One region of the Pseudoalteromonas sp. SG43-6 genome, then DNA from elsewhere that is predicted to be linked to it. Evidence: predicted binding sites of a transcription regulator. Region 1 holds the regulator's gene; each other region holds the start of a gene.
What was found. The regulator LexA, encoded in region 1, represses DNA repair genes until DNA is damaged. The targets are predictions, from matches to a motif close to TACTGTATNNNNATACAGTA.
Positions count from the first base shown of each region.

Region 2: a site for LexA is predicted at 4,551-4,570, ahead of ruvC (crossover junction endodeoxyribonuclease RuvC). Genes of this name have one in related genera too.
Region 3: a site for LexA is predicted at 3,900-3,919, ahead of uvrD (DNA helicase II). Genes of this name have one in related genera too.
Region 4: a site for LexA is predicted at 2,666-2,685, ahead of H5201_RS03880 (YebG family protein). Genes of this name have one in related genera too.

Region 1 covers NZ_JACJEZ010000009.1:24,646-32,103, forward strand. Annotated here, with positions in the region: gene H5201_RS05590 (hypothetical protein) at 1-130, opposite strand, end outside; gene H5201_RS05595 (hypothetical protein) at 298-678, shown strand; gene H5201_RS05600 (PaaI family thioesterase) at 675-1,118, opposite strand; gene H5201_RS05605 (hypothetical protein) at 1,240-2,034, shown strand; gene lexA (transcriptional repressor LexA) at 2,109-2,726, shown strand; gene coxB (cytochrome c oxidase subunit II) at 3,148-4,290, shown strand; gene ctaD (cytochrome c oxidase subunit I) at 4,290-5,888, shown strand; gene H5201_RS05625 (cytochrome c oxidase assembly protein) at 5,888-6,415, shown strand; gene H5201_RS05630 (cytochrome c oxidase subunit 3) at 6,451-7,326, shown strand; gene H5201_RS23450 (DUF2909 domain-containing protein) at 7,226-7,458, opposite strand, start outside.
Region 2 covers NZ_JACJEZ010000037.1:1,820-9,277, reverse strand. Annotated here, with positions in the region: tRNA gene H5201_RS15395 (tRNA-Pro) at 489-565, opposite strand; gene H5201_RS15390 (arylesterase) at 672-1,292, opposite strand; gene H5201_RS15385 (ABC transporter ATP-binding protein) at 1,293-2,006, shown strand; gene H5201_RS15380 (ABC transporter permease) at 1,996-4,497, shown strand; gene ruvC (crossover junction endodeoxyribonuclease RuvC) at 4,619-5,143, shown strand; gene ruvA (Holliday junction branch migration protein RuvA) at 5,145-5,762, shown strand; gene ruvB (Holliday junction branch migration DNA helicase RuvB) at 5,770-6,777, shown strand.
Region 3 covers NZ_JACJEZ010000043.1:33,977-41,434, reverse strand. Annotated here, with positions in the region: gene H5201_RS16860 (GNAT family N-acetyltransferase) at 1-1,692, opposite strand, end outside; gene uvrD (DNA helicase II) at 1,670-3,835, opposite strand; gene H5201_RS16850 (hypothetical protein) at 4,163-4,387, shown strand; gene H5201_RS16845 (YacL family protein) at 4,499-4,867, shown strand; gene H5201_RS16840 (dUTP diphosphatase) at 5,049-5,672, shown strand; gene yrfG (GMP/IMP nucleotidase) at 5,669-6,319, opposite strand; gene nudE (ADP compounds hydrolase NudE) at 6,381-6,953, shown strand; gene cysQ (3'(2'),5'-bisphosphate nucleotidase CysQ) at 6,946-7,458, shown strand, end outside.
Region 4 covers NZ_JACJEZ010000006.1:42,037-49,494, reverse strand. Annotated here, with positions in the region: gene H5201_RS03890 (EAL and HDOD domain-containing protein) at 1-340, opposite strand, end outside; gene putP (sodium/proline symporter PutP) at 719-2,230, shown strand; gene H5201_RS03880 (YebG family protein) at 2,301-2,615, opposite strand; gene H5201_RS03875 (ComEA family DNA-binding protein) at 2,877-3,173, shown strand; gene H5201_RS03870 (DUF6170 family protein) at 3,190-3,492, opposite strand; gene dsbB (disulfide bond formation protein DsbB) at 3,492-4,004, opposite strand; gene nhaB (sodium/proton antiporter NhaB) at 4,169-5,752, opposite strand; gene fadR (fatty acid metabolism transcriptional regulator FadR) at 6,186-6,899, shown strand; gene H5201_RS03850 (peroxiredoxin C) at 7,170-7,458, shown strand, end outside.

The DNA.
Region 1 (7,458 bases):
CGTGAACTTTTTCAAGCGGTATAGCACTCATAATTAAACCACCGAGTAACCATGCAAAAATTTGTAGCGCTAATAAGTAACCTAACCATTTGTGAAACTTACGCGCATGTTTAAAAATGCGTTTATCCATAGTGACTACCTGTTTGTTATTAGTGCGGTATTCTATAAATTATATTGAGTTTGCCAATGTGGCAAATTGTCGCATCAACAAAATAAAACTAGCTACTCTAGATTTGGTATATACGCAAAATTAGGTTAAAGTTTGCGTTGTTATTAACGCAGGGTAAAAATGAAACAATGTCGGAAATTCAATTTTTAAATGTAGATCTAGAGCTTGAATCAAAGCAAGATATTAGTTTGTTAGTTGCAGACTTAAAAAAAAGTGCTGTGGTTTTGCATTACGATAAAGATGAGTACCGTCAACTAGCACGTATTGAGTCTAATGAAGACGTTATCTCACCAGATAAAGCGATTAACCACTTATGTGAGTTAATTGAATCTTGCTCACGCAATGCATTAAAGCAGTGGTTATCATGCTCAAAGCGCACCTTTGATATTGGCTTTGAATCAGGCACTTCGCCAAAATGCTTTAATCAAGCGCTCAGTGCCGATACTTTATTGCGTATTTCTGCTATTGGCGCAGGTATTGAAATTACAATTTATCCACTTTCAAGTTAGCCTTTTCGCTCTACAATTGCTGCGGTCATTCTTGATACGCAGCACAGTTCTCCACGACTATTGGTGATTTTTATTTCCCATACGGATGTACGCTTGCCTAAGTGTAGTGGTGTTGCTATCGCGGTTAATATACCATTACGTGATGCTTTTAGATGATTGGCATTGATCTCCTGGCCAACACAATAAAACTTTGTAAAATCAACAGCAAAGTTTGCAGCATAACTCGCCACCGTTTCTGCAAGTACAACATTTGCGCCGCCATGCACCATACCCATAGGGTTATGATGAGCTGGGATCGCGGGCATCGTTGCTACTAAATAATCATCGCCTATTTCACTTATTTCAATGCCCATGGTTTTCATCAATGTGCCTTGACCACTTATGCCGTCATCAAGTTGCTTACATTGTGCTAGGGTGATCGGTTGATACCAAATACTCATCTGCCTGCCTCACTAAGTTATTTACTAAATCAGTCTACACTTTTAAACATTTTCCTACAGTTAAGATCATAAAAATAGATAAAATGTACCTATATTATCTAACTGTTAATGGATCTTAAGGATGAAAGTAAAGGTATTTGGATGTGGTGCAATATTATTAATGAGCCTTGTTGCTCAGCCGCAGGCTGTTGCTAGTACCCAACATCAACTCGATATTGGTTTTACCGATTTAGCTGGTTTAGATGAATCTTTTTTAGGCGCACGGTATCGATATTTTGCGCAAGATCTTGAATCGTTGACTGGTCCATACGAGCTAAAAGCGTATTTAAATCAAGTCAATAATTATGCTATTGGTGGGTTTGCTAATGATGATTTTAGCTATTTAAATACCGATGCTGCCATCTATGGTCCCGCAGGATTAGTTATTAGTGCCAGCGCGCAGCGCCTCTGTGAAGATAATAGCTATTGGCAAAATACTGATTATTTAGTGAGTGCCGCTGTTGGTAAGCAAATGAATGAGCAGTTACAACTAGGGTTCAATGTATATTACAGTCGCTTAGAGCGCCATGATATGTGGTTTGGCAAAGATAATGAAAGAGTCGCGGTTGAATGGACTTATGCTCCTTATGTTCGTTGGACAAATATAGTTAGCAATCAAGGTTGGGATTTAGAGCTAAAGCAATTGGCAGGGCGTTATCGTTATGTGCAGGGGCAGGCGGTTTATTATGTAAATCAAGCATGGTCAGTGGGAGTCGTTGCTAATATTCGTAATCAGAAAAATCTAAAAGACAACTATGAACTGCAAACGCAATATTGGTTTAATCAACATGTAGCATTAAAGTTTGGTCTTGGATCTGCGCTAGATTCTGGAAGTGGTTTAAATAGTATGAGCTTGTTATTAACGGCGCGATTTTAAGCCAATTTATATTTGCGATTTTCAGATAACTGTATATACTCACAGTTAAATGTACTGTATGGAAAACCAGTTGTATGCGCCCATTAACGAATCGCCAAGCTCAAATTCTCGAACTTATTAAAGTTTTTATTAAAGATACCGGTATGCCGCCAACCCGTGCTGAGATTGCGCAAACGTTAGGTTTTAAAAGTGCTAATGCAGCGGAAGAACATTTAAAGGCATTAGCGAAAAAGGGCGTTATTAAAATGAAGCCCGGTGCTAGTCGAGGTATTCAGTTAGTTGAAGAGGATGAGCCGGAACAACTTGGTTTACCTCTAATAGGCAGAGTTGCCGCTGGTGAGCCTATTTTGGCAGAGCAGCATGTTGAAAGTCATTGCAAAATAGATCCACTCTTGTTTAAACCGGCTGCTGATTTTTTACTGCGTGTGCAAGGCATGAGTATGAAAGACATTGGTATTATGGATGGCGATTTATTGGCAGTACACAGCACTCAAGTTGCTGAAAATGGCCAAGTGGTGGTTGCCCGTGTTGATGACGATGTAACAGTAAAACGCCTTGAAAAAGCAGGTAAAAAAGTTTTTTTACATGCTGAAAATGATGAATTTTCACCGATTGAAGTGGATCTTGAACATGAATCTTTCAATATTGAAGGGTTGGCTGTTGGGGTGATCCGCAACGCTGATTGGATGTAAATTTTTTGATCTATATTTTGCACCAAATTGGTGAAGTTTGGTGCATTTAATTTTTTACCGCTTTAATGGCTAGATTTTATACTTAGCTATAGCGTCCTAAGCCCTATCAAATCTACTTACCAGCTACTTTTAGCCCTCTAATATTATCCCTAATTACAAAATAACGCGCTGATTTTTAGCTGTTATTTATGCACCAAAAAAGAATTTAATTGCTCTTAAAACTTGCTAATTGTTCATTTTTTAACTAATTGGTTAATACACTGTGTTAACAGCTACTTTAAAAGTCTAACAATTTTGCTCAATAGCATAATTTAGGGTTGCGTTAATATTCAGTAACAATAAAAAATAACGAATTGGCGCGAATAAAGCTGTGCCGCCTTTTCGCTTTGCGTTTTGCAATAGCATTTAAAGGAGCCGTCACATGGGTAAATTGAGCTCTACCTTGTGGCTTATATTGTTTGTTCTACCGCAGCAAGTATTGGCTAATAGCCAGTTTAATATGCGTAAGGGCGTAACAGATATAAGTAATGATGTTTATCAGCTGCACATGACAATATTTATTATATGTTGTGTGATTGGGGTCATCGTGTTCGCCGTGATGTTTTGGGCACTGATCCACCACCGTAAATCTAAAGGGGCAAAACCAGCCCAATTTCATGAAAGTACTAAAGTTGAAATCCTTTGGACGGCAATCCCATTTGTGATTTTAATTGCCATGGCTGTTCCCGCCACTAAAACCTTAATTTCGATGGAAGACGCCAGTAAGGCTGATCTCACCATTAAAATTACTGGTTCTCAATGGAAGTGGCATTATGAGTATATGGGAGAAGATGTTTCTTTTTACTCTATTTTAGCTACCCCGCAAGAACAAATTACCAACCAAGCAGATAAATCAAGCACCTATTTACTAGAGGTTGATAAACCTTTGGTGTTGCCAATTAATCAAAAAGTACGATTTTTAATGACCTCAGACGACGTTATTCATTCTTGGTGGGTGCCTGATTTTGCAGTGAAAAAAGATGCTAACCCTGGGTTTATCAATGAAACTTGGACCAGAATTAATGAAGAGGGCATTTATCGAGGGCAATGTGCAGAACTATGCGGAAAGGATCATGGCTTTATGCCTGTGGTGGTTGAAGCTAAATCTGAGCAAGCATTTGCAAACTGGCTGAGCGAAGCTAAGCAGGCAAAAGCAAACGCTGCAATTGCTGATGCTGCCTTATTAGATCAAACATTACCAAAAGAAGAATTAATGACACTCGGCGAGCAAGTCTATATGGCCAGTTGCGCTGCGTGTCACCAACCAACAGGTATGGGCTTACCGGGGGTTTTCCCTGCGCTCAAAGGCAGTCCGGTAGTATTAGGAGATATTAAAGATCATATTGATGTCGTGCTTCATGGTCGCCCAGGTACCGCTATGCAAGCATTTGACAAGCAGTTATCAATCAAGCAGCTAGCAGCTGTGATCACCTATAAGCGTAATGCATGGGGCAATGACACTGGGGATGTAATTCAACCGAGTCAGATACAAGCCGCGATTGATGCAACTTCGGAGGCTAAATAATGAGTAGCGTAACAGAGCAACAACATGATCAAGCTGCACACCATGATGGACATCATCATCCTGCGAAAGGTTTTAAACGCTGGCTTTATACTACTAACCATAAAGATATCGGAAGCTTATATTTAATTTTTTCGTTGACGATGTTTTTAATTGGTGGCGCCATGGCGATGGTGATCCGCGCAGAGTTATTTCAACCTGGCTTACAGTTAGTAGAGCCTCACTTTTTTAATCAAATGACCACAGTACATGGCTTGATCATGGTCTTTGGTGCCGTTATGCCGGCCTTTACAGGATTGGCTAACTGGATGGTACCACTCATGATTGGCGCACCAGATATGGCATTACCACGGATGAATAATTGGAGCTTTTGGATTTTACCTTTTGCTTTTATTATTTTACTGGCATCCCTATTTATGCCAGGTGGTGGCCCGGCATTTGGCTGGACTTTTTATGCACCACTGTCAACAACTTACAGTAACGATAATACCGCATTATTTGTTTTTGCTATTCACATCATGGGTATTAGTTCAATTATGGGCGCAATCAATGTGATTGTAACTATCGTTAATTTACGTGCGCCAGGTATGACTTGGATGAAGCTGCCGCTGTTTGTGTGGACATGGCTTATCACCGCTTTTTTATTGATTGCTGTGATGCCGGTATTGGCCGGTGCTGTGACTATGGTATTGACTGATAAGTATTTTGCAACCAGCTTTTTTGATGCTGCTGGGGGCGGTGATCCGGTGATGTTCCAGCACATATTTTGGTTTTTTGGTCACCCTGAAGTGTACATTATGATACTGCCAGCCTTTGGCATTATCTCGACTATAGTGCCGACCTTTTCACGTAAAAAATTATTTGGTTATGCCTCTATGGTATATGCCACATCTTCGATTGCTTTACTGAGCTTTATAGTTTGGGCGCATCATATGTTTACCACAGGTATGCCTGTCGCTGGCGAATTATTTTTTATGTATGCCACTATGCTGATATCGGTGCCAACTGGGGTCAAAGTATTTAACTGGGTAGCCACCATGTGGCGTGGTTCGATTAGTTTTGAAGTGCCTATGTTATTTAGTATTGCGTTTATTGTGTTATTCACTTTAGGTGGTTTCTCTGGGTTGATGCTGGCGATTACTCCTGCTGATTTTCAATACCATGATACTTATTTTGTGGTGGCGCATTTTCATTATGTGTTAGTGACTGGGGCGATATTTTCAATTATGGCCGGGGCGTATTATTGGCTGCCAAAATGGACGGGAAATATGTTCAATATCACCTTGGCTAAATGGCATTTTTGGTTGTCGTTAGTGAGCGTGAATGTATTGTTTTTCCCTATGCACTTTGTTGGTTTGGCCGGTATGCCGCGCCGGATTCCTGACTACGCACTGCAATTTGCAGACTTTAACGCGATTATTAGTATTGGTGGCTTTGCTTTTGGTTTATCACAATTGTTATTTGTGGTTGTAGTATTTAAGTGTGCACGAGGCGGCGATAAAGTGCCCGCCAAAGTGTGGGATGGTGCTGAGGGTTTGGAATGGGAGGTGGCATCTCCTGCGCCTTATCATACTTTTGAAACGCCACCGGAGATTAAGTAATGAGTCATGCACCACTGCTTAAGCGCTTAGTTTTAATATGTCTTGGCATGTTCGCTTTTGCGTTTGCTTTGGTGCCGTTGTACGACGTTTTTTGTGATGTAACAGGCCTTAATGGTAAGCCTTCGTTAGAGCAAGCAAAGCAAAGTACGAGTGTTAATGAGGCACGAGAAATCGACGTAAGCTTCACAACTCATGCGCAAAGTGGAGCGCCATTTGAGGTGCAATCACATGAGTATAGTGTGCTAGTAAAGCCCGGAGCTATGCGCGAAGTGCTGTTTAGAGCAAAAAATACCAGTAATGAAGATAAAGTTATGCAAGCGGTACCGTCGGTGTCTCCAGGCAAAGCAGCTAAGTATTTGCATAAAATGGCTTGCTTTTGTTTCGATCAACAACCTTTGAAAGCAGGTGAAGAAGTGGAATTTAAACTGCTTTTTTATGTTGATACGCAATTACCTGAAGATGTTGAAGAGTTAACTTTGTCTTATACCGTGTTTGATATTAGCGGGCAGGTAGTGGCTAGTAATTAGGTTGCCAAGCTAATAGCTAATTAGGAGCAAACAAAATGGATAAAAATTACGAAAAATATTATGTTCCCGCGCAAAGTCCGTGGCCAATAGTTGGCGCATTTGCGATGTTTTTTATTGCTGTTGGTGCAGGTCTTACCGTAATGCAAGCAAGCAGCGGCGGTGGTGCTGGCCATTATGTGCTTTACGCAGGAATTGGTGTGTTGCTGTTTATGCTATTTCGCTGGTTTAAAAATGTCATTGAAGAGTCTGATCAAGGCTTATATTCAGCGCAAATGGATCGCTCGTTTCGTCAAGGTATGAGCTGGTTTATTTTCTCTGAAGTAATGTTTTTTATGGCTTTTTTCGGTGCCCTTTTTTATGCCCGGATGATCTCTGTGCCTTGGCTTGGCGGCGCCGGAAATAATGCCATGACCAATGAGGTACTGTGGCCTACTTTTGAAGCAATCTGGCCATTAGTTACTACACCTGGTGGTAGTACGACACAGGCTATGGGTTGGCAGGGATTGCCGCTGATCAACACATTAATATTACTAACCTCGTCGGTTACCTTACATTTTGCTCATGTAGGCATGGAGAACAATAAGCGTGGGCCATTAAAAGTATTTATGGCACTGACAATCTTATTAGGGGTCTGTTTTTTAGGGCTGCAAGTCGTAGAGTATATGCATGCTTATCAGGATTTAGGACTGACCTTAGATGCTGGCGTATATGGCAATACTTTCTTTTTACTAACCGGCTTTCATGGCATGCATGTGACCTTAGGAACTATTTTATTATTAGTCATGCTGATCCGTATTTTAAAGGGCCACTTTAGCCCAGATAAACATTTTGCGTTTCAAGCCGCAGCTTGGTATTGGCATTTTGTTGATGTGGTGTGGTTGTGTTTATTTGTGTTTGTATATGTGCTGTAACTTTATCAATTGGTGATGAGTTACTGTGGATGAAACCTAGTTTAAGGGCTGCAATAACAATTACTAAGACGATAACAGAAAACAGCACACGACGGCCTAAATAGTGAGACATAGGCCGTCCATCTGTTTTAC
Region 2 (7,458 bases), on a different contig from region 1:
CCAAGCAAACATTAGCATATAAAAGGGTATAATATGACTTAATAAAGGGGAGTTATGCAAAATTCACATCGAATAGAAAACGATAAACTAATTTTTAAAGCGCTGGTGGAATTGCTCAATCAATCTAGCCGATACAAAAATCCTAGTTATTATGCTTTAGTAAATCACCTTAATAATAAAGGTATTAAGACAAGCTGGGGGAACAATTGGACTCGGAAAAGCTTATTTAGGTATCTACAAAGAAACGGCTTTCTGGTGTGTGGGGCTTACGCAATAGCTTAGATCAATATACGAAACTAGCCAAGTTTATTTAGGGTATTTTCAGACATCGTAAAACGGGAGTTTCGCAACCAGTACGCACGAACAGCTAAATGAAGTAAGCTTTATTTCCCAGCTATAAAATGAGTAGAGTGGCTACAGATTGGCTACACGAAAGGTTTTTAAAGAAAACAACTTATATATAAATGAGGTTAAGTTGTTGAATTAAATGGTCGGTATGGAGAGATTCGAACTCTCGACCCCTGCCACCCCATGACAGTGCGCTACCAAGCTGCGCTACATACCGACGTTGCAAGCAATAGTACGTATATTTTTTCAAAAATCAATAAGCTTTTGTTTGTTTGAACATTTATTGCACGTACTGAGTGAAATAAATCATTTTATGAGGATGTTTAGTTATTTATCCACTCATTGATCGATTTATACATCACATCTCGTAGTATAGGTTGAGCAGTTTTGTTAGGGTGTATGTTGTCGTTTTGCATCAGGCTATTATCAGCAGCGACATTCAAGATAAAAAATGGCATTAAATGGCTGTTTGTGGCACCAGCAACCTCAGCAAAACTAGCGGTAAATAATCCGGTATAACGTGGCCCATAGTTAGGCGGGATGTGTACTTCCATAATCGCTACTTTGGCATCAGCTTGTTTGCTCTTGCTCACTAAACTGGCTAGGTTTTCTTTTAGGCGTTTAATTGGAAAGCCACGCAGGCCGTCGTTACCACCAAGCTCTATAAGTACATGGCTCGGTTGAAACTCATTAAGTAGGGCGTCTAAACGACGCAGTGCGCCACCGGTGGTTTCGCCACTGATACTGGCATTGATAAGTTGGATCGGCGCTTGCTCGTTGTCGTACTTATCTTGTAACAGTTTAACCCAGCCTTGCTCTTGTTTTAAGCCGTAGGCGGCGCTTAAACTATCACCTAAAATTAAAATTGTGTTGTCAGCTGCCGCACTAAGTGGTTTGATTACTAATAGTAAAACGAAAATAAAACGTAGGATTGAATACATCATATGTCAGCGCTATCTCAATTAAATATCATTCAGGTTAAAGGTCTTTCTAAAACGGTTAATACCCTTGAAGGGGATTTGCCCATCCTCAGTGACATCACCTTTAATGTCAAGTCTGGAGACTCAGTTGCTGTAGTTGGTACCTCAGGTTCAGGTAAATCAACTTTATTAAGTTTGCTCGCAGGACTTGACCAATCGACTCAGGGATCAATCTATTTAGATGGTGAGCCACTGCATGAACTTGATGAAGAAGCGCGTGCGGCATTAAGAGCTGCAAAAGTCGGTTTTGTATTTCAATCATTTATGTTGGTACAGAGTTTAACAGCACTAGAGAATGTGATGTTACCGGCAGAGCTCGCTGGTGAAAAAAATGCCAAGCAACAAGCACTCGATCTACTGGAAAAAGTAGGTTTAAGTCATCGAATTGAGCATTATCCGTCGCAATTGTCTGGTGGTGAGCAGCAGCGTGTAGCGATTGCTCGCGCATTTATTGGCACACCAAAGATTTTATTCGCCGATGAGCCATCAGCAAATCTTGATAGCAAAAATGGTAAGTTAATTGAGTCACTGTTATTCGAGCTTAATCAGCTTCATGGCACGACGTTGATTTTAGTCACACATGATGAGGCGTTAGCAGCAAAGTGTCAGCATGTGTTACAAATTGAAGCGGGTCAATTAGTTAAAAATACCAATGAGGCTGTGGCGAATGTGGGTTAAATTAGCATTAAAATTATTTAGCCGTGAATTTCGCCGTGGTGAACTCACGGTGATTTGTGCGGCCATAGCGTTGGCGGTATTGACGGTTTTAACGCTTTCTATGGTGACTGATCGCATAGGGCAAAGCATCGCACAAAAAAGCAGTGCCTTTATTGCCGCTGATCGCGTACTGGCAAGCAACCATGAATTACCGGGTGAATATTTAACAACAGCAAGCGAATACAACTTACAAACCGCACAGCTCACTTACTTTGATACTATGTTGTTTGCTAATGACGAAATGCAATTAAGCTCAGTAAAGGCGGTGTCGGAGCATTATCCACTTAAGGGCGAACTAAAAGTTAAAAGCAGTTTAACCGGTGATGTTGAAGTGGCCACGCAAGGGCCAACTGTTGGTAATGTGTGGTTTAGTGAATCGGTATTTTATGCACTAAATGTAAAAGTAGGTGATACGGTTGAGCTAGGCGCTGCGCAATTTAATATTGAAAAAGTATTGGTGGAAGAGCCAGATGCGCCATTTAATATTTTTTCAAGTAGTCGTCGTGTGTTGTTAAATAACCAAGATGTAGACAAAACTGAAGTGATCCAGCCGGGCAGCCGTGTTTTTTACCGCCAGTTGTATGCAGGGGATGAGAGTAACCTTACTGACTTTTATAGCTGGTTAAAACCACAAATGAAAGAAAATCAGCAATGGTATGGTGTTAAAGACAGACAATCGCCGATTGCAAATAGCTTAAACCGCGCTGAAAGCTTTTTATTATTAGCGGGATTATTGGGCATTATTTTAGCGGCGGTGGCGATTGCCGTGTCTGCAAAGCGTTATTGCGAACGCCAATATGACCCAGTTGCGATGATGAAAACCTTAGGTGGTAGCCGATCGACAATTCGCAAAATTTACTTACTGCATTTATCACTGGTGTGTGCTTTGTCGGTCATACTTGGCTTAGCCATTGGCTATGGTTTACAAGAGATAGCCACTAGTTATTTAGCTAAATCAATGAACAATACTCTTCCTGCAGCGGGTATAAAACCGTGGTTTGTGGCGATTAGTACTGGCGTTATCTGTGCCGTGATGTTTTCAATCAAGCCATTATTAGATTTATTTGATATTCCACCGCTTAGGGTATTACGCCGTAACTTAGGCGATAAGCTACTAGTAAGTAAAGTGCATTTAGCGATGTCGGGCTTAACAGTCTTTTTATTAATGTGGTTGTTTAGTAATAACCTTAAAATTACCGCTATTTTGTTTGTCTCTACTTTAATTTTGATTGCAATACTGTTTGTATTATCTCGGTTAATTTTTGGCAGCGGACGTAAACTAGGATTGCGCCCGGGGAATAGTTGGTCATTAGCGATTGCTTCGTTGCAAAAACGTGCCAATGCTAATGCGGTACAGTTGATCAGTTTTTCGTTGGCAATAAAGCTATTGTTATTTTTAGTGGTGCTGAAAAACGATATGATCGCAGATTGGCAATCGCAACTTCCAAGCGACGCGCCGAATGCTTTTTTAGTAAATATAACCGAAACTGAATTGCCAGACGTAACAAGCTTTTTAGAGCAAAAAAATATTCAAGTATCTGAGTTCTATCCGACTATTCGTGGTCGCGTAAACGCTGTTAATGGTGAATTAGTTGCTCGCGAAGTCTCATTACAAGATAACGAGAAGAAAGACGAAGAAGCACGCGCAGGTATTGGCCGAGAGCTAAACCTTACATGGTTAGAGCAAGTCCCTGTGCAAAATGAGATCATAGACGGGCAGTGGTTTGGCGACAATGCCACCGCTGAAGCATCGATCGAAGAATCTATGCTAGAACGCTTAGATGTGAAACTGGGTGATACGCTAACATTTTTGATTGGCGCCCAGTCATTTGATGCCAAAATCACCAGTGTTCGTAAAGTTAATTGGGCTACTTTGAAGCCTAATTTCTTTATTATATTAAGCCCTGATGTATTGGCTGATTTTCCTGCGACGTATATTTCATCGGTGCGTATCGAAGCCGATCAAAAACGCGATTTTAGTGAGCTACTACGTGCCTACCCGACAATCAACGCCATCGACGTTGACAGCTTTGTCAAACAAATACGCTCTACTATTTCGCAAGTGTCATTAGCAATTGGATTTGTACTGGCGATAGTGGTGATGTGTGGTGGCTTGGTTTTAATTTCGCAAGTGCAAGCAAGCCTTGGTGAACGGATGCAGGAAATTGTCATATTGCGTACCTTAGGCGCCAAAGGGCGGCTAATAAAAAATGCCACTTTATATGAGTTTTTACTGTTGGGCAGCGCTGCTGGTTTTGTCGCTGCACTGGTTAGTGATGTGGCTTTATTAATAGTGCAACGTGAGATGTTTGATTTAGCTGGTAAGTTACACCCACACATTTGGTTAATAGGGCCATTAGTGGGTGGTGTGTTTGTGGCGTCACTGGGCTACTTTATGATAGCTAGAACCATGCGTAAAAATACCCAAGGGTTACTGCGCTCTTTAGCCTAAAAGGTTAGCAATTAAACAAGCCCGTTTTTACGGGCTTTTTTATGCCAACAATGCACTGGTAATTTATACAGTGCTCTGGCATTATTAGCGTACTTAACTATTTACACTGATTGGGCAAGTATTGGCTATTATTTTAGGGATTGATCCTGGCTCACGATTAACCGGTTATGGGGTGATTGCCCATCAAGGTGCTAAATTTACTTATTTAGGAAGCGGTTGTATAAAACTAGCCGATCACGAGTTTCCTATTCGATTAAAAATGATTTATCAAGGGATCAGTCAACTAATCGAACAATTCTCTCCCGATCATTTTGCCATTGAAAAAGTATTTATGGCGCATAATCCTGATTCAGCTCTTAAATTAGGCCAAGCCAGAGGGGCTGCAATTGTTGGTGCGGCAATGGCTGAGTTACCGGTGTTTGAATACTCGGCGCGGCAAATTAAACAAGCGGTGGTAGGGCACGGTGGTGCCGATAAATCGCAAGTGCAGCATATGGTTAAAAATATTTTAAAATTACCAGGCACACCGCAAGCGGATGCAGCCGATGCATTAGCCATTGCGATATGCCATGCTCATTCCGATCAAAATTTAATAAAACTAGCGGGCAGTGCCAGTAAAACCGTTAGAGGACGATTAAGGAAATAACATGATAGGTCGCTTAAATGGCATCTTAGTAGAAAAACAACCGCCAGAAATTTTGCTTGAAGTAAGCGGTGTTGGTTACGAAGTTAACATGCCGATGACGTGTTTTTATGATTTACCAAACATTGGCGAAAATGCCATTGTGTATACACATTTTGTAGTAAGAGAAGACGCCCAGTTATTATTTGGCTTTAATAATAAAATAGAGCGAGCATTATTTAGAGAGCTATTAAAAGCCAATGGCGTTGGGCCAAAGCTCGGATTAGCAATACTTTCAGGGATGTCGGCTAAGCAATTTGTTAGCTGTGTGAATAACGAAGATGCCACCAGTTTAGTGAAACTGCCAGGTGTAGGTAAAAAAACCGCAGAGCGCCTGGTACTTGAAATGAAAGACCGATTAAAAGATTGGGGTAATGACTTATTCACGCCATTTAGTGATAATGCAGTTATAGAGCCCGCATCTGACGCACTTATTGCTAATAATGCGGCAGATGATGCAATCTCTGCGTTAGTGTCATTAGGTTATAAATTGGCGCAAGCACAAAAAACAGTAAAATCAGTGGCCAAGCCTGGTATGTCTACAGAGGTTCTGATCAAAGAATCTCTAAAATCAATGTTGTGAGTAAACCATGATTGAAGCGGATCGTTTAATAGATGCGACTGAACAAAGTAATGAAGATGTAGTCGATCGCGCGATTAGACCAAAACTATTAGCCGATTATACTGGTCAGCCCCATGTTAAACAGCAAATGGAAATATTTATAGAAGCTGCACGGAGTCGGGGTGAAGCGCTTGATCATTTATTAATATTTGGTCCGCCGGGTTTGGGTAAAACCACACTAGCAAACATTGTTGCGAATGAGCTGAATGTCAGTATTAAAACAACCTCGGGCCCAGTGCTTGAAAAAGCCGGTGATTTAGCCGCACTACTGACCAATTTAGAAGAAGGCGATGTACTTTTTATTGATGAAATACATAGGCTAAGCCCGCAAGTTGAAGAAATACTCTATCCTGCAATGGAAGATTATCAACTCGATTTAATGATTGGTGAAGGGCCAGCAGCTCGTTCCATTAAGCTCGATTTACCCGCTTTTACCTTAATTGGCGCAACCACTCGCGCAGGCTCGTTAACTTCACCACTTAGAGACCGTTTTGGTATTGTGCAGCGTTTAGAGTTTTATTCGGTGGCAGATTTATCAACTATAGTGGGGCGATCTGCTCATTATTTAAATTTAGCCATGTGTGATGAAGGTGCCATTGAAATTGCTAAACGCTCTCGTGGTACGCCACGTATCGCTAATCGATTATTACGCCGGGTACGAGATTACACGCAAGTTAAATCAGACGGTACTGTAAATGCCGAAGTGGCAGAGCTGGCACTTAATATGATTGATGTCGATAAAAGCGGCTTTGATTATATGGACCGTAAATATTTACTCGCGATCATTGAAAAGTTTATGGGGGGGCCGGTAGGGTTAGACAACTTAGCCGCCGCCATCGGTGAAGAAAAAGAAACCATTGAAGATGTGATCGAGCCTTACCTCATCCAGCAAGGATTTATCCAACGTACGCCAAGAGGGCGTATTGTGTCTGATAACGCCTATCATCACTTTGGCTTATTACCCAAACAAGAATAAAGTACATTTATTGTAGCTGTATGCGTGCGTATGGCTGCAAACCCACCTCATACATCTTCTATACTGTTCTTTTAGCCACTATTCAAATGTCTATTTTGCTGTGTTTAAGTTAATCGCGTGATTAGCATATTACTTAAAGTTTAGATTATTTAGTTATTTGGGCTAATGCAATTCACATACTGTTAAGTTTGTAAACGATATTGTATGCGCCATAGCGAGGTAGTGCTGTGCGTGATTTGCAGGCAAAAAAAAGCCCGCATAAAATGCGGGCAAACAACAAGTTGAAGGAAGTAATCTAAGTAACACTGCTTAAATTCATCAAGTTTTATCAAGAAGACTTTAAGCGTAGCAATACGAAAAATCAGAATCATATTGCAAAGAACTGGGCTGAATGAAGTATTCATTGCTGCGCTAGCTCGGTATGGGAGAATAATACGCAATAGTTGGTTTTTGTTCAAACTAGAAAAATTTAATTTTCAGATAAAAAAAACTAATAGCAAGATTTTTATGAGCGCTTTATTTTTGTTCATAAAATTCACGGCCGTATATTAATCTATTGAATTTGTGATGTTTTATTTGTTTGAATGATTTTTTTATAGATTAGTTAAACTGTTGCAATGACTATGCTTATAGTCAATTATGCTTGTTTATTCATTAAGAGTGAATAAAGAGGGTGTTTTA
Region 3 (7,458 bases), on a different contig from region 1:
TAGCGAGCTGCGATCAGTTAAACTTTTAGCCACAAGAGCTGCATGTTCTGCAGTCGCTTTATCTTGCATAAAGCCTAGTTTAACTAAACTAAACCCCGCCATTTGCCAAAACTTGAGTAGGCTCGCATTAGCGCCAAAGCTGGCTCCAAACCAGTCACAGCTCGATGCTAGTTGCCGTTCACAATGAGCAATAAGTTGTGAGCCAATACATTTACTATGCTGTGATGGAGCTACAGCAATGCGCACAACACGAGCACACAACCTTGTTAGTACGTCAGCATTAGCACTTAACTGTGCTAATGTTTGCGCCATCAAATGCCCCTGTGGGCGACGTTGACCACTAACAACCTGTTGACTCAAGTCTGCGGTTAAACCGCCTTCAATCGCAATTAGGCATACTGCAATAATAACGCCTTGTTGCTGACATACAAAGATGCGTTGCTCTGTCGCGTCGAGTAAGTGGCGCAAGTCATTCACGCTAGTTTGATAATGCGCTAATGCTAATAGCCCAATGACTTGACGCAGTAGTGCTTCATTTTCAGCAAGGTGTTGGGGAGTCAGTTCAGAATAGAGCAGAGCGCTGGGGTCTAGTGTAATATCTTGATAATCGGCATCAAGTGCTAACAAATTACAAATATGCTGTTCTAGCGGATCATTCGCTGCGAAGCGAATTGGTTGCTCTAGAGTAACACTATGCATATTTTTATAATGTTGCTCTAGGTAACGTTTGAATTTTAAAGTATACCCGCGGCCATTCCCTTCATAACCTACCATAGTGCTGGCAAATATAATGCGGGGATAATGCGTGAGCATTTTAATTAATAATGGTACTGGGATCGCAGCAGCTTCATCAACCAGCAATACATCACAGTCAGGTAGTTCATTTAGTAATTGATCGGGTGCGATATAATGCAAGTTGGCGAGTTGTTTATCCCGAGTTTGATAGCTTAATCCTCGTGCTGCGGCAAAGTGTTTAAAACAGCTGTGTAGGGCGTTAAACTGCTGTGCACAAATGAGTATTTTTTTATCGTTAAGTGTTGCAGCAGCAAGCCCTAAAGCCGCCGATTTTCCACGGCCACGATCGGCGCTGATCAATAAAGGGCGATTGGCTCTACCGTTGGCAGTTCTAATGATTTGCTCGATGCAAAATTGCTGTTCAGTTAGGTTTATTTTACCTGCTAGCTGGCTTGTTTCTGGTAACGTTTGCCAGCCTGATTGTTGGCTGAGGTGCAGATACAAATTACTCTGGAGTAAGCGTGCCAAGCGTTGGTTAAAATAACTCTGCTGTTGTTGTTGAGCAAATGATTGAAAGGCGGTCAGTGCTGGGTCACACCAATAGTGTAAATCATCAAGTTCTGGCAACAATACAATAAATAAACCGCCAGCCTGAACAGTGCCACTAAGAGCGGCAAATTTGTCTGGCACTAAGCCACTAAAACCGTCATAAATAACATGCTGAAATTCTTGGCCAAGAATTTGATGAGTATGTTCAGGCCAGCTACTGTCAGTGAGTTCGCCACTAGTTGATAATACCTTAACAAGCGGATGGCAAAGTTGCTTGAGTAACTCATTAGCCTGTTGATAACACCAGTTTTGTTCGCCAGTAATGAGTAGCAATTGCCTATGTTTAGCATAGGCAATTTGCGGTAGGATATTACTTATTAACGAGTTAAATGGCTTGTAGTCGTGCATAAACAGTTACTAACCACTTACTACCAAAGTCATCAAAATTCACTTGTACGCGAGATTGAGCGCCACTGCCTTCGTAATTAATAACCGTTCCCATACCAAATTTTGCATGTAATACGTGTTGTCCTAAGCTAAAGCCACTTTCTTCAAATACGGCATGACTAACTGATGAGCTAAATCGTCCTGCTGCGGGTGGTCGCGATACTTGAGTTTTAATACGAATTTCTTCAATACAATCTTCAGGCATTTCACGTAAAAAGCGTGATGGACTGTGGTACTTTTCTTGACCATAAAGACGGCGGCTCTCGGCATGGCTAATATAGAGTTTTTCCATGGCGCGAGTCATGCCGACATAACAAAGACGACGCTCTTCTTCTAACCGACCTGATTCTTCATTACTTTGTTGAGATGGGAACATGCCTTCTTCAACACCAACCATAAATACGAGTGGAAACTCTAAGCCTTTCGCTGAGTGCAACGTCATCATTTGCACTGCATCTTCATGTTCTTCAGCTTGGCCATCACCTGATTCCAGTGAGGTATAAGCCAAGAATCCTTGCAGTGGTGAGCTAAACTCTTCATCTTCCGGGAGTTCGTATTGGCCACAGGCGCTGATCAGCTCTTCTAAGTTTTCTACCCGGGCGCGGCCCTTTTCGCCTTTTTCTGCTTGATACATCGCCATTAAACCAGATGTTTGAATAGCGTATTTCGCTTGCTCTTCTAAAGTGAGGTCACCAATTTTATCTTCAATATGTTCTACCAGTTCAACAAACTTAGTAACAACCGTCGCCGCACGTCCTGATAAATGTTGTTGTTCTACGATGGCTTTGGCGGCGTACCATAATGGCAATGATTCGCTACGCGCACAATCGCGAATATGGCTTAAGGTTTTATCGCCAATGCCACGAGCAGGAGTGTTAATCACTCGCTCAAATGCAGCATCATCCTGACGATTACCTACGAGCCGTAAATATGCCAGCGCATCTTTAATTTCCTGACGTTCAAAGAAGCGCATACCGCCGTAAATGCGGTACTTCAAGCCTTCTTGTAACATGGCTTCTTCAAGTACCCGCGATTGCGCGTTACTACGATATAAAATCGCCGCATCTTGTAGGGCATTACCAGCGTTTAACCAGCTGCGTAATTTGCTGCTTACAAAGCGCGCTTCGTCTAATTCGTTAAAAGCGGCATAAACAGAAATAGGTTCACCATCATTGCCATCAGTCCAGAGGCTTTTACCCATTCGGTCTGAGTTATTTTGAATAAGTGCATTAGACGCTTTTAGAATCGTGGCAGTAGAGCGATAGTTTTGTTCAAGGCGAATAGTTTCGGCTTTAAAATCGGTCAAAAAGCGCTTAATGTTTTCAATTTTAGCACCACGCCAACCGTAAATACTTTGGTCATCATCACCTACGATCATGATGCTGTTGGTATCGCCAGCTAATAATTTAAGCCATGCATATTGAATGGTGTTGGTATCTTGAAACTCGTCTACTAGCATATGGGCAAAACGTTGCTGGTAGTGACGTAGTAAGGTTGGATTATTTTTTAGTACTTCAAAACTACGTAATAAGATTTCGGCAAAATCAACTAATCCGGCTCGATCACATGCTTCTTGATAAGCGGTGTAAACTTTAAGCATCATTTGTTCGTTGATGTCGTAAGCTTGGATATCTTTGGGGCGCAGACCTTCATCTTTCTTGGCGCTGATATACCAGCCAAACTGTTTTGCAGGCCATTTTTTGTCATCAATATTCATGGCTTTTAATAAGCGTTTGATCATTCTAAGTTGATCATCAGAGTCTAAAATTTGAAACGCTTCTGGTAAGTTTGCTTCGCGATGGTGGGCGCGCAAAATACGGTGTGATAAGCCATGGAAAGTACCAATCCACATACCACCTACTGGTGCTTGAAGGGCTTGTTCAACGCGCGTGCGCATTTCTTTAGCTGCTTTATTGGTAAAGGTTACTGCAAAAATACTATAAGCGGAGGCTTGCTCAACCTGCATTAACCATGCGATACGATGAACGAGTACTCGAGTTTTCCCAGAGCCTGCGCCAGCAAGCACCAGCATATTTTGGAGTGGGGCTGCAACTGCATCCCGTTGTTTATCATTTAAACCGTCGAGTAATTCTGAAACGTCCATCATCACGCCTTTTCAATCAATATTAAAAGCAGTATAACAGGTGTTTTTGTTAGGCTAAATAAAATACTGTTTTTATAACCAGTTAATTTAATACATAGTCTAAAGGCTTTAAAAACTTAATGATTCATTTATAGTCATTTTTTAGCTAAGCTAGATCAATGGTGTGAAGTGATATCGCCAATTTGACTTATATTTAGTAAAAATCACGATTTTAGCTAGTTCTTCGTATTACCGTTGATTTTAACATATTGATTTTTAATAACTAAATAATTGGCATGAAGAATGTAAGTAGATAAGAATAAAATTAAATTAATAATTGAGGTTAACATGGCAGAGCAAGGTTCAGGCGGTAATGTTATCGCAGCGATTTGTAATATATTTTTCCCAGGTTTAGGGCAGTTAGTTCAAGGCCGGATCATGGCGGCAATTGGTTTCTTCCTAGCGTGGGTTATTAGTGGCGCGCTTATTTATGTTGCGATTGGTTTTATATTACTGCCGATCGTCTATATTTGGGCAATCATTGATGCCGCGCGGTTTAGATCTTATCGGTAGCTGTATCACTTCAAAGAATAGCGCTTTTTAGCGCTATTTTTGTATCTGGCTTTATTTATTCATAGCTGACTAGGGTATAATCCCGATCATTAGTTGTATTTAGGGAACCTTATGGAATACCAGTTTATACGTGATCCAATCAGTGGCTTACGTATCAAAATTAGCAGTGAACATGCTGTTATTGGCCGTTGGCTTAATGAAGAAATCGGTAAAGATAAAATCGCCATGGTGCAGGCTTTAATCGCCTCAGTTGCTAGAAGTTTCGAGCCGCTGACACTGCAAGGTCAAGAAATTGATTTGATTTTAAATAAAGATGAAGCCATTTTTGAAGCCCATGCCTTGCATCAAGACTCTGAAGATTTATTTGCTTATCAAGACGATGAACTGATGCTTGAAGAAAATGGTTTAAGTAGCGGCTGTGGTTTTGAAGATTTTGTAGACCTGATTAATTCATGGCAAGAATTTACTACAGGCAGGTAGCCGTCAGTTTTCAGTTAGCAAAATATCCTCGGGTGCCGCGTAATGAAATGCCCTTAGCTATATTGGCAATATTTGTGTTAGCGACCTCTGCGTATTAACCACAATCAGTACGTAGAATCGATTTCATCGAAGAGTATTTATCTGTATTATTACGGCAATTAAAATAGTAACTGGAAGAGATATGTCTGCCAATTTAAACAAACTAGTGGTGATGCTAGAAATGCAAAATGCCATGAACACCAAAGTTCATGATCAATGGTTTAGCCAAGGCTTTGAATGGTATCGCGCTATTTGGGTTGAATGCGCTGAAATGCTTGATCATTACGGTTGGAAATGGTGGAAAAAGCAAACTCCAGATACCGAGCAAGTTATTTTAGAATTGGTTGATATTTTTCACTTCGGTTTATCGTTACGCATTGATGGTGAGACCAGTTATTTAGAGCTTGCTAAGCAGTTGGAACAACAGTTAAGTGCACCGCAACAAGCTGATGATTTCAAACAAACGTTAGAAATTCTCGCCGCGTCAGCCGTCGCTGAGAAAACCTTTAACGCCGCAGCCTTCGCTGGATGTATGGCGCAAATAGGTATGGATATTGATGATTTATATCGAGGCTATGTAGGTAAAAATACGCTTAATTTTTTCCGCCAAGATCATGGTTATAAAGATGGTAGCTACATTAAAGAATGGCATGGCAAAGAAGATAACGAGCATTTAGTTGAGGTCGTTAAAAGCCTGAATACGGAACATGCTGATTTTGCAAAGCTTGTATATCAAGGCTTAGAGGCTCGCTACCCTAAAAATTAAGGCAGCATGTCACGAAAATCAGTGACGCTCAAATAGTCACTGATTTCATTGTGCGGTTGTTTACTATCTGGGTTTGCAACCGCCAATAAATGGCCAATACCATATTCTTTTGCGGCGTTTAGTACCGCTAAACTGTCGTCAACGAACAGCGTACGCTGCTTATCAAAACCTAAATCGAGTTGTACTTGCTGCCATAAGCTTTGCTGCTCTTTACTCACACCATATTGATGAGTCGACACCACACCATCTAAATAGTTATCAATATTGGTTTTTTCAAACTTGAGCATGACACTTTCCGGGTGTGCGTTGGTAAGTAAAATCAACTCTTTACCCGCTTTTCGCAACGATGTTAAAAATGCTGGTACATCCTCACGCATTTTAATGAGGTGCTGATGCTGATATTTTAGCTCCATAATAGGTAAATTAAGTTGTTGTTCCCAGTAATCTAAGCAATACCATTGGATTTGACCGCTAACGGCTTGATAGCGTTTTAATATATCCGCTTGGGCTTGTGCCAAACTAATATTCTTTGCGATAGCGAGTTGCTCAGGGATCACTGTCAGCCAAAAGTGATTATCAAAATGGAGATCGAGCAAAGTGCCATCCATATCTAGCAGCACAGTATCGATTTTTGACCAATTTAACATAGGAATTTCATCTTATAGGGTTTATTATTGAACTAACTGCCATGATAGCAAATTAATGCCAATGACACAGAAAAAGCACCCAACACCACCACAAATTCTTCGCACCGAAGTTGTTGCTAAAAGCCGATTATTTACGGTGGAATCACTTGAATTAAAATTTTCAAATGACGAACAGCGTCAATACGAACGGATCCGCGGCGGTGGCCGAGGGGCTGTAATGATAGTGCCATTAACAGCTGATAATGAATTACTGTTAGTACGAGAATATTGTGCTGGCACTAATGATTATCAACTAGGCTTCCCAAAAGGCTTAATTGATCCTGGTGAAACACCAGAACAAGCAGCAAACCGAGAATTAAAAGAAGAAGTTGGCTTTGGTGCTGAGCAACTTCAGCCACTTAAAGTGGTTTCAATGGCACCCAGTTACTTTAATGCGACTATGCACATATTGTTTGCGCAACAACTTTATCCGCAAACTTTAGTTGGGGACGAGCCAGAACCATTAGTGGTTGTTAAGTGGCCATTAACCGATTGGCAGTCATTATTACAACAATCAGACTTCACCGAAGCACGAAGCGTTGCAGCTTTGCTATTATTAACTAAGCATTTAGAATCAGGAGCTGCGAATGATTGAATTACTTGAGCCATGTATTGAGCTTGCGCAAAGCGCTGGTGCTGCGATTATGGCTATTTACAAGAAAGATGATATTGGCCACCAAGAAAAGTCAGATCACACACCTGTCACTAAAGCCGATTTAGCCGCTAACGATGTGTTAGTTGCTGGATTAAAAGCACTAGCGCCAGATATTCCTATTATGTCAGAAGAAACACCAATCCCTGCTTTAGCAGATAGGCAAGATTGGCAGCGCTATTGGTTACTCGATCCAATGGACGGTACCGGTGAGTTTATTTTAGAAAGCGGCGACTTTGCGGTAAATATCGCTTTGATTGAAAACAATCGCCCAGTGCTTGGGGTGATTTATTGGCCAGCGAAAGAGACAACTTATTTTGCCAGTTATCAAAATGGTGCATTTAAGCGTGTTGATGGCGTAGAGCAGCAGATCAATGTTGCCACTCCAGATAACTTAACTTTGGCTGTTAGTCGTCGTCAAAAAATTGAAGCTGTTAGTCAATACTTG
Region 4 (7,458 bases), on a different contig from region 1:
CGAGCGTATAACCTTTTTGTTTTAAGTCTTTGACGATCGCGAGCAAGCGTTTCCCAGGTTGAATTGTTTCGAGTATTTCTACAACAATCTGATCTTTACCAAGCAGAGTTGGGTAGCCTTTTTGTAATGTTTCAAGCGTAAAGTTGATATACGCTGGTTTATTATCGGTGAGATCTTCTAAACCAAAATTGAATTGACTACCTTCAATTAGCCGAGTGGTTGCCTCGTCACCATCAATATCAGGGAATACATTATCAACGCCATCACGAAAGAGTAGCTCATACCCTACAAGTTGTTTGTTTCGATCTAAAATTGGTTGGCGTGCAGCATAAAAATACATAAACAGCGGGTCCACATCAGTTAAGCGATTACTTGGGCAATATAAGATAAAACAGCATAAATAGCATTAATTATATTTAGAATATCAATGCTATAGTATTAATTAATTGATACATCATCGATCTAATCCTAAGGTAATTAAGTATTAATTACCATGTTCTGTAGTTAAATAATTAACCATCAGATAAAAACAACTCCACCTTATATCATTACTTGGCTACCTCAGTAAGTGGAGTTATTCACCCTTTGCGTGATATAGTCAAGTTCTAGGTTGGTTTTTACACCAATAATGACTTTATATAGTATTGATTTATGAGTCATTATTAGGATTGAAAGCCAGGTTTTAACTTCAGAGTTGGAGGCGAGTTTGGAAACTGGAATGATTATTTCTTTAGCTGCGTATTTTATCGTAATGCTAGGTATTGGCTTGTACGCTTATAAGCAGTCTACCGCCGATGTGTCGGGTTATATGTTGGGTGGCAGAAGTTTATCACCAGCTGTAGCTGCACTATCTGCAGGTGCATCGGACATGAGTGGTTGGCTACTTATGGGTTTACCCGGTGCTATGTATCTATTTGGCTTAAGTAAAGTTTGGATTGCGATAGGTTTAGTACTTGGTGCTTGGGCAAACTACTTTTTAGTCGCGCCAAGGCTACGTGTCTATACTGAAAAAGCGAATGACTCGATTACCATCCCAGATTACTTTGCTAATCGTTTTGCTGATAATAAAAATATATTACGAGTCATCTCGGCAATCGTGATCATCGTTTTCTTTACACTTTATACTTCTTCAGGCGTTGTCGCTGGCGGTAAATTATTCGAAAACTCATTTCAGATGAGTTACGAAACAGGGCTTTATGTGACAACCGGAGTCGTCGTACTCTATACATTGTTTGGTGGTTTCTTAGCTGTTAGTTTGACTGACTTTGTGCAAGGTTGCATTATGTTTGTCTCGCTACTTGCTGTACCTATTGTTACTTATACGATGCTAGACCAGCCAGTGTTAGACACACTTGCTAATGCCAGCTATGACTTGCTGTTAAGCGCTCCGAAAGAGAGCGAAGTCCACTCGCTTAATATGTTAGATTGGTTTGCTGGTGGTTCAACTATCGCTATTATTTCTGCAATGGCATGGGGCTTAGGTTATTTTGGTCAACCGCATATCATAGTACGTTTTATGTCAGTACGGTCAGTGAAAGATATGCCAACTATGCGTCGTATTGGTATGTCGTGGATGACTTTATCAGCGATTGGTGCAGTGTTAACTGGACTATTTGGTGCCGCTTACATGATCGAAAATCAAATGCTGATTGACGATAAAGAAACGATATTCTTAGTATTATCTGAATTGGTTTTCCATCCACTTATTGCCGGCTTTTTACTTGCTGCTATTTTAGCTGCGATTATGAGTACTATTTCATCTCAGTTATTGGTTTGTTCAAGCTCTTTGACTGAAGACTTCTATAAAATTTATTTAAACCGTGATGCATCACAAACCGAGCTGGTTTTAGTTGGGCGAATTAGTGTACTACTCGTTGCATTATTTGCTATTTATTTGGCTTATGATCGCGATAGTTCTATTTTAGATTTAGTAAGTAATGCATGGGCTGGTTTTGGGGCTGCGTTTGGCCCGTTAGTATTACTTAGCTTGTATTGGAAGCGAATGAATCTACAAGGTGCGATCAGTGGCATGGTTGTGGGTGCAGGGACAGTGTTGATCTGGATATACGCGCCAATCACTATAAATGGTGAGAGCCTCAGCAGTATCATTTATGAAATTATACCGGGCTTTATACTTGCAACAATTGCAATCATTACAGTGAGCTTATCAACAGCGCCACCAAATAAAGAGATCACCGAATTATTTGATGAAGTTGAACGAGGGCTATAACGGGTAGTAATTTTTATAACTAAAAAAGGGCAATTAATTGCCCTTTTTTAGTAAGTTAACTTGTAATTTTTTAGCTTGCTTCTTTATCTGCGCTGGCTTTAATCGACGCTACATTTTCTTTTTTTACTTTCGCCGTAGGTGTTTTCTGTATTGCCTCTTTGCCGCCTTTAAGTACATTCATAAAGTCGTCTTTACTTTTAGCAATCTCAAGTGCGAGCGATTCGATTTGTTGTTCGCTTAGTGGCACATCAACTTTCTCAAGCATAACCTCAAGCGACTCTGCTATATCAAGCATTTTGTCATACGCGTCAGCTTCTTTTTTAGTAGTAAACGTCATACGCTCGACTCCGTTTCTCTCTACAACATATTTAACAACAACAGCCATGATTTCTCCTGCCAATTTGCTTGGTGAATAACAAGTTCACCTTGATTGATTACTGTTTTTATGTACAGTAATTGTTTATTGGTCTTTTTGCAAGTGAACATTTTTATTTTTTACTACTAGGATTTGACAAAGAGGTACAACTTTACTTTATTTAAATAGTCGCACTTTTTTAGTATGACTTTATTTGGAGGTAGTCCAAAAGTGAAGGCATTAAAATCAACTATTAATTGAGTCCACGTATGGATATCATGGAGGAGAAACATGAAGTTTTTAACTTTAATAGTGGTAGTGCTTGGCTTAGCTATTTCATTGCCTAGTAGCGCAGCTGTAACTAAAACAGAGACTGCTGAAAGTATGAAGAAAGTTCAGTTAGTCAATGTGAATCAAGCAACAGTCGAACAGCTTACTCAGCTGCCGGGTATTGGTAAATCAAAAGCGCAAGCGATAATTGATTTCCGTACCAAGCAAGGCAAGTTTAAGTCTGTTGCAGATTTAGCGCAGGTGAAAGGTATTGGCGATAAATTAGTCGCTAAATTGGATGGCAAAGTTACATTCTAAAAATCAGCAGGGCGAATTATTCGCCCTGCTCAAATTGCTTAATAGCGTGCCTTAAATAGCGTTTAGAGAATTGAATTTCGACTGGAGTGGTTAACAACGGGTAGCTTAACCCGGCCAGAAGTAAAGCTGGAAGTAACAACCAACCTTCAACATACGCTAATGATAGAAATACTGGGATCAATAAAACCAGCTTTATAATACGCAAACTGATTTTTTGCATTGGAGTTAACATACTCACTGCAATCGCAATTATTTGCTGACGTTGACGTATTTTAAACGATTTTAATTGCGTTACTTGACTTGAAAATAATGCCATCATCACAGCGACTTTTTAATTATTAAACGACTTGCTACAACGGCCATTAGTATCAGAGTAAATGCGGCAAAAATGATCTCCATCCACGCCGGCATACTTAGCCCTGCAAATTGCCAATCGATGTTGCCACAGTCACCTGTTGCAGCAAAAAAATGTGGCATCCATTCGTGCAATGGTAATGGGAAATTAGGTTCGAATTCACAGCTAAACGCAAAAGGATCGGTGGTAGTTTGCATATCGATATGTTCGCGTGCAATTAAATAACCCCAAATACTGGCAACTGCCCATGCAGAAAATGCTGTTAGACGGCATATTACATTCGTGGGTTTAATTGCACCGAGTAACCCTGCGGCTAATAACCCCAGCATGGCAGTACGTTGGTAAATACACATAATGCATGGCTCTAAGCCCATTTGATATTGAAAAAACAATGCGATTACTTCAAAAATAAAAGCACTAAAAGCGAGCAGTAACCAAGCACTGCGCTGTTGGGCTAAATTTGCTAACCAAGTCATAAAATATCCAATCTATAATTTGTAGATGAATTATGACTTAGTCATTAAACTAGGCGCAAGGATAAATATGATTTGTAACAATAAAAAAGCTGCCGAAGCAGCTTTGTTTTTTACTCTTTAACCTAAATATGGGTTAAGGGATTTACTGTCCAGAGTTTGGATATTTAATGCCCTGAACTTCCTATACTTTGTAAGCTTGCGCTGTGGTGTTCAATCCAACCCCATTGATAGAGTAAATCAGTTACCTCACTAAGCCCTAGATATGTAGAGCTTAAACCAACAACCGTAAGTACAATGGTATAGGGAAGTGCCATATAAACCATACGCCCGTAAGATAAACGTAATACGGGAGCAAGTGTTGATGTTAGTAAGAATAAAAATGCAGCTTGTCCATTCGGTGTGGCTACACTTGGTAAGTTAGTACCAGTATTAATTGCTACTGCTAATAAATCAAATTGGTCGCGACTAATTTGTCCTGCTTTTAAAGCCGCCGCTACTTCGTTGATGTAAACAGTGCCAACAAACACATTATCACTGACCATCGAGAGTAGGCCATTAGCGACAAAAAACATAACTAACTGTAATTGCCCTTCAAATGTCAGTACCCAAGTTATTACAGGAGTAAATAAGTGTTGATCAATAATTACTGCAACGATTGAGAAAAATACACATAACAGTGCAGTAAACGGCAATGCTTCTTCAAACGCTTTTCCTAGTTGGTGTTCTTCGATTATACCAGCGGACGCAGTTGCAAAAATAATGACGGATAAGCCAATTAAGCCAACCGTGGCAAGGTGTAAAGCTAATGCAATGATCAACCATACAGCAATAAATGACTGAAACATCAGATTAACTTTATCGCGTTTAGTGCGTTTGTTATCGAGCTCTTTTGCGTGATCAGCAAGTATTTGATGAATCGGTTCTGGTAACTTTGCGCCATAACCGAAGGTTTTTGTTTTTTCGAGTAATATTGTAGTAACAATACCAGCGATGAATACAGGCATAGTAACAGGCAACATACGCAAGAAAAACTCCCCAAATTGCCAGCTTGCTCGTTCTGCAATAATAAGATTTTGTGGTTCACCCACCATAGTACAGACTCCACCAAGCGCGGTACCAATCGAAGCATGCATTAATAAGTTACGTAAAAAAGCTCGAAATTCTTCAAGTTCCTGACGATTAACTGGGCGTACTTGGTTATCATCGTTAATGTCATGTTCACTAGTGGAGTCTTTCCCTGAGGCGACTTTATGGTAAATACTGTAAAAGCCCATAGCGACAGCTATGACCACCGCCATTACTGTAAGTGCGTCTAAAAAAGCAGAAAGAAATGCTGCAGAAATAGTAAATGCTAAGGAAAGTACAGTTTTGCTGCGAACTGATACCACCAAGCGGGTGAAAATATAGAGTAATAAATCTTTCATAAAGTAGATACCTGCGACCATAAAGATCAACAGTAAGATTACATCTACATTTTGAACAATTTCATGCTCTACTTGCCCGGCAGTTGTCATGCCTATAAACAGTGCTTCAATTGCAAGTAAACCACCTGGTTGCAGTGGATAACATTTCAGCGCCATCGCGAGAGTAAAAATAAACTCTAAAACTAATGCCCAACCAGCCATATAGGGATTGATATGAAATAACACAGGGTTAATAGCTAAAAAAGCAATAATTGTGTATTTATACCACTGTGGGGCAGAGCCTAAAAAATTCTTAAAAATTGCATTGAAAACACTCTGTTGCATAGGTGTTCCTTATTATTGTACATTTAAGTATAACTGTTGTTGGTTAAGTTAATTCAGTCTAGCCGTGGTGTAAACAAAAAAGCTATAAACAACATCACGTACCTTTTATCCATTTAATATGCCGCGCTATATTAAGTGTAGCTGAAATAGCGAAATGGGTATTTTTATTCAGTCCGTATAGTGTGCATAATGACGTTAAATGTCTATTACTCTTTGTGGTCAATCCCTTCAATTTAGTATAAAAGAAAGCGACACTGAAAGAGTGATAAATTAGCCTGTATCCATTTTAAAAACGTGGCGAGAGTAGAGGCTTAAGCCTGTCGTCGTGGGTGAATTAATGAAGTGACTTTACTTGTTAGTTTGGCTTCATCTGGTACAATCAGTCAGTTAATCGTTTAAAGTAATGTTATGTGGTAACTCAAGTGGGAATTGAATGAGAATTTTTAAAGCGAAAAGCCCAGCAGGGTTTGCCGAAGAGTACATTGTTGAGTCAATTTGGAATGGTGATTTTCCACCAGGTTCTATTCTTCCCGCTGAGCGAGAGTTATCAGAATTAATCGGTGTTACTCGTACAACCTTACGTGAAGTACTGCAGCGTTTAGCGCGTGATGGTTGGTTAACAATCCAACACGGTAAACCGACTCGAGTAAATAACTTTTGGGAAACCTCAGGACTTAATATTTTAGAGACCTTAGCGCGTCTTGATGAAGATAAAATGCCCGAGTTAACCGACCAGTTACTTTCTGCGCGTACTAATATTAGCGCTATCTATACTCGCGCTGCCATTAAACTAGCACCTGATCGCGTGATAGAAATTCTTTCAAAAAGTGATGAACTTGAAGATAGTGCACAAGCTTTCGCTGATTATGATTATAAAGTACATCATGAGTTGGCTGTTGCAGGTAATAACCGTATTTATGTACTTATTCTTAATGGTTTTAAGGGTTTTTACTCTAAAATTGGCTGTCATTACTTTTCAGATCCAGGCACGCGTCAGTTAGCGCGTCAATTCTATAAAGATTTAACCATACTTGCTGAGAAACGCGAACATGACGGCGCAATTTCAATGATGCGGAAATATGGTCATCAAACAGGTGAGATCTGGCAAAAAATCCGTGGTGATATGCCGGAAAATATCATGGATTAACTCTGCATTTACTGTGTAGTTATATCTATAAGGAGCCTGCATATGCAGGTTTTTTTTCGCTGTTATTAATGACAAACAGCGAGTGATACACTGCGTTCGTATTTTTCGATGAGTGACATCGGAAAATACGATTGTTCTTTTAAGTCTTTAGTCTCTAAAATATTCTGATAATTATGCATGCTAGCCCTTGGTATTTATTTTTTAGATCCCATATTAAAGGCAAGCATTGCGTAAGCAATTAAAAGCAAACTCAAATATTTGGAGAATAAAATGGGTGTATTAGTAGGCCGCCAGGCACCAGACTTTACCGCTGCAGCAGTACTAGGTAACGGCGAGATCGTAGATAGCTACAATCTTCACGAAACAATCAAAGGTAAAAAAGCAGTCATCTTCTTTTACCCATTAGATTTCACTTTCGTATGTCCTTCTGAACTAATTGCTTTTGACAAGCGTTATGAAGAATTCCAAAAGCGTGGCGTAGAAGTAATTGGTGTTTCAATCGATTCACAATTCTCACACAACGCATGGCGTAACACTGCTGTTGCAGACGGCGGTATCG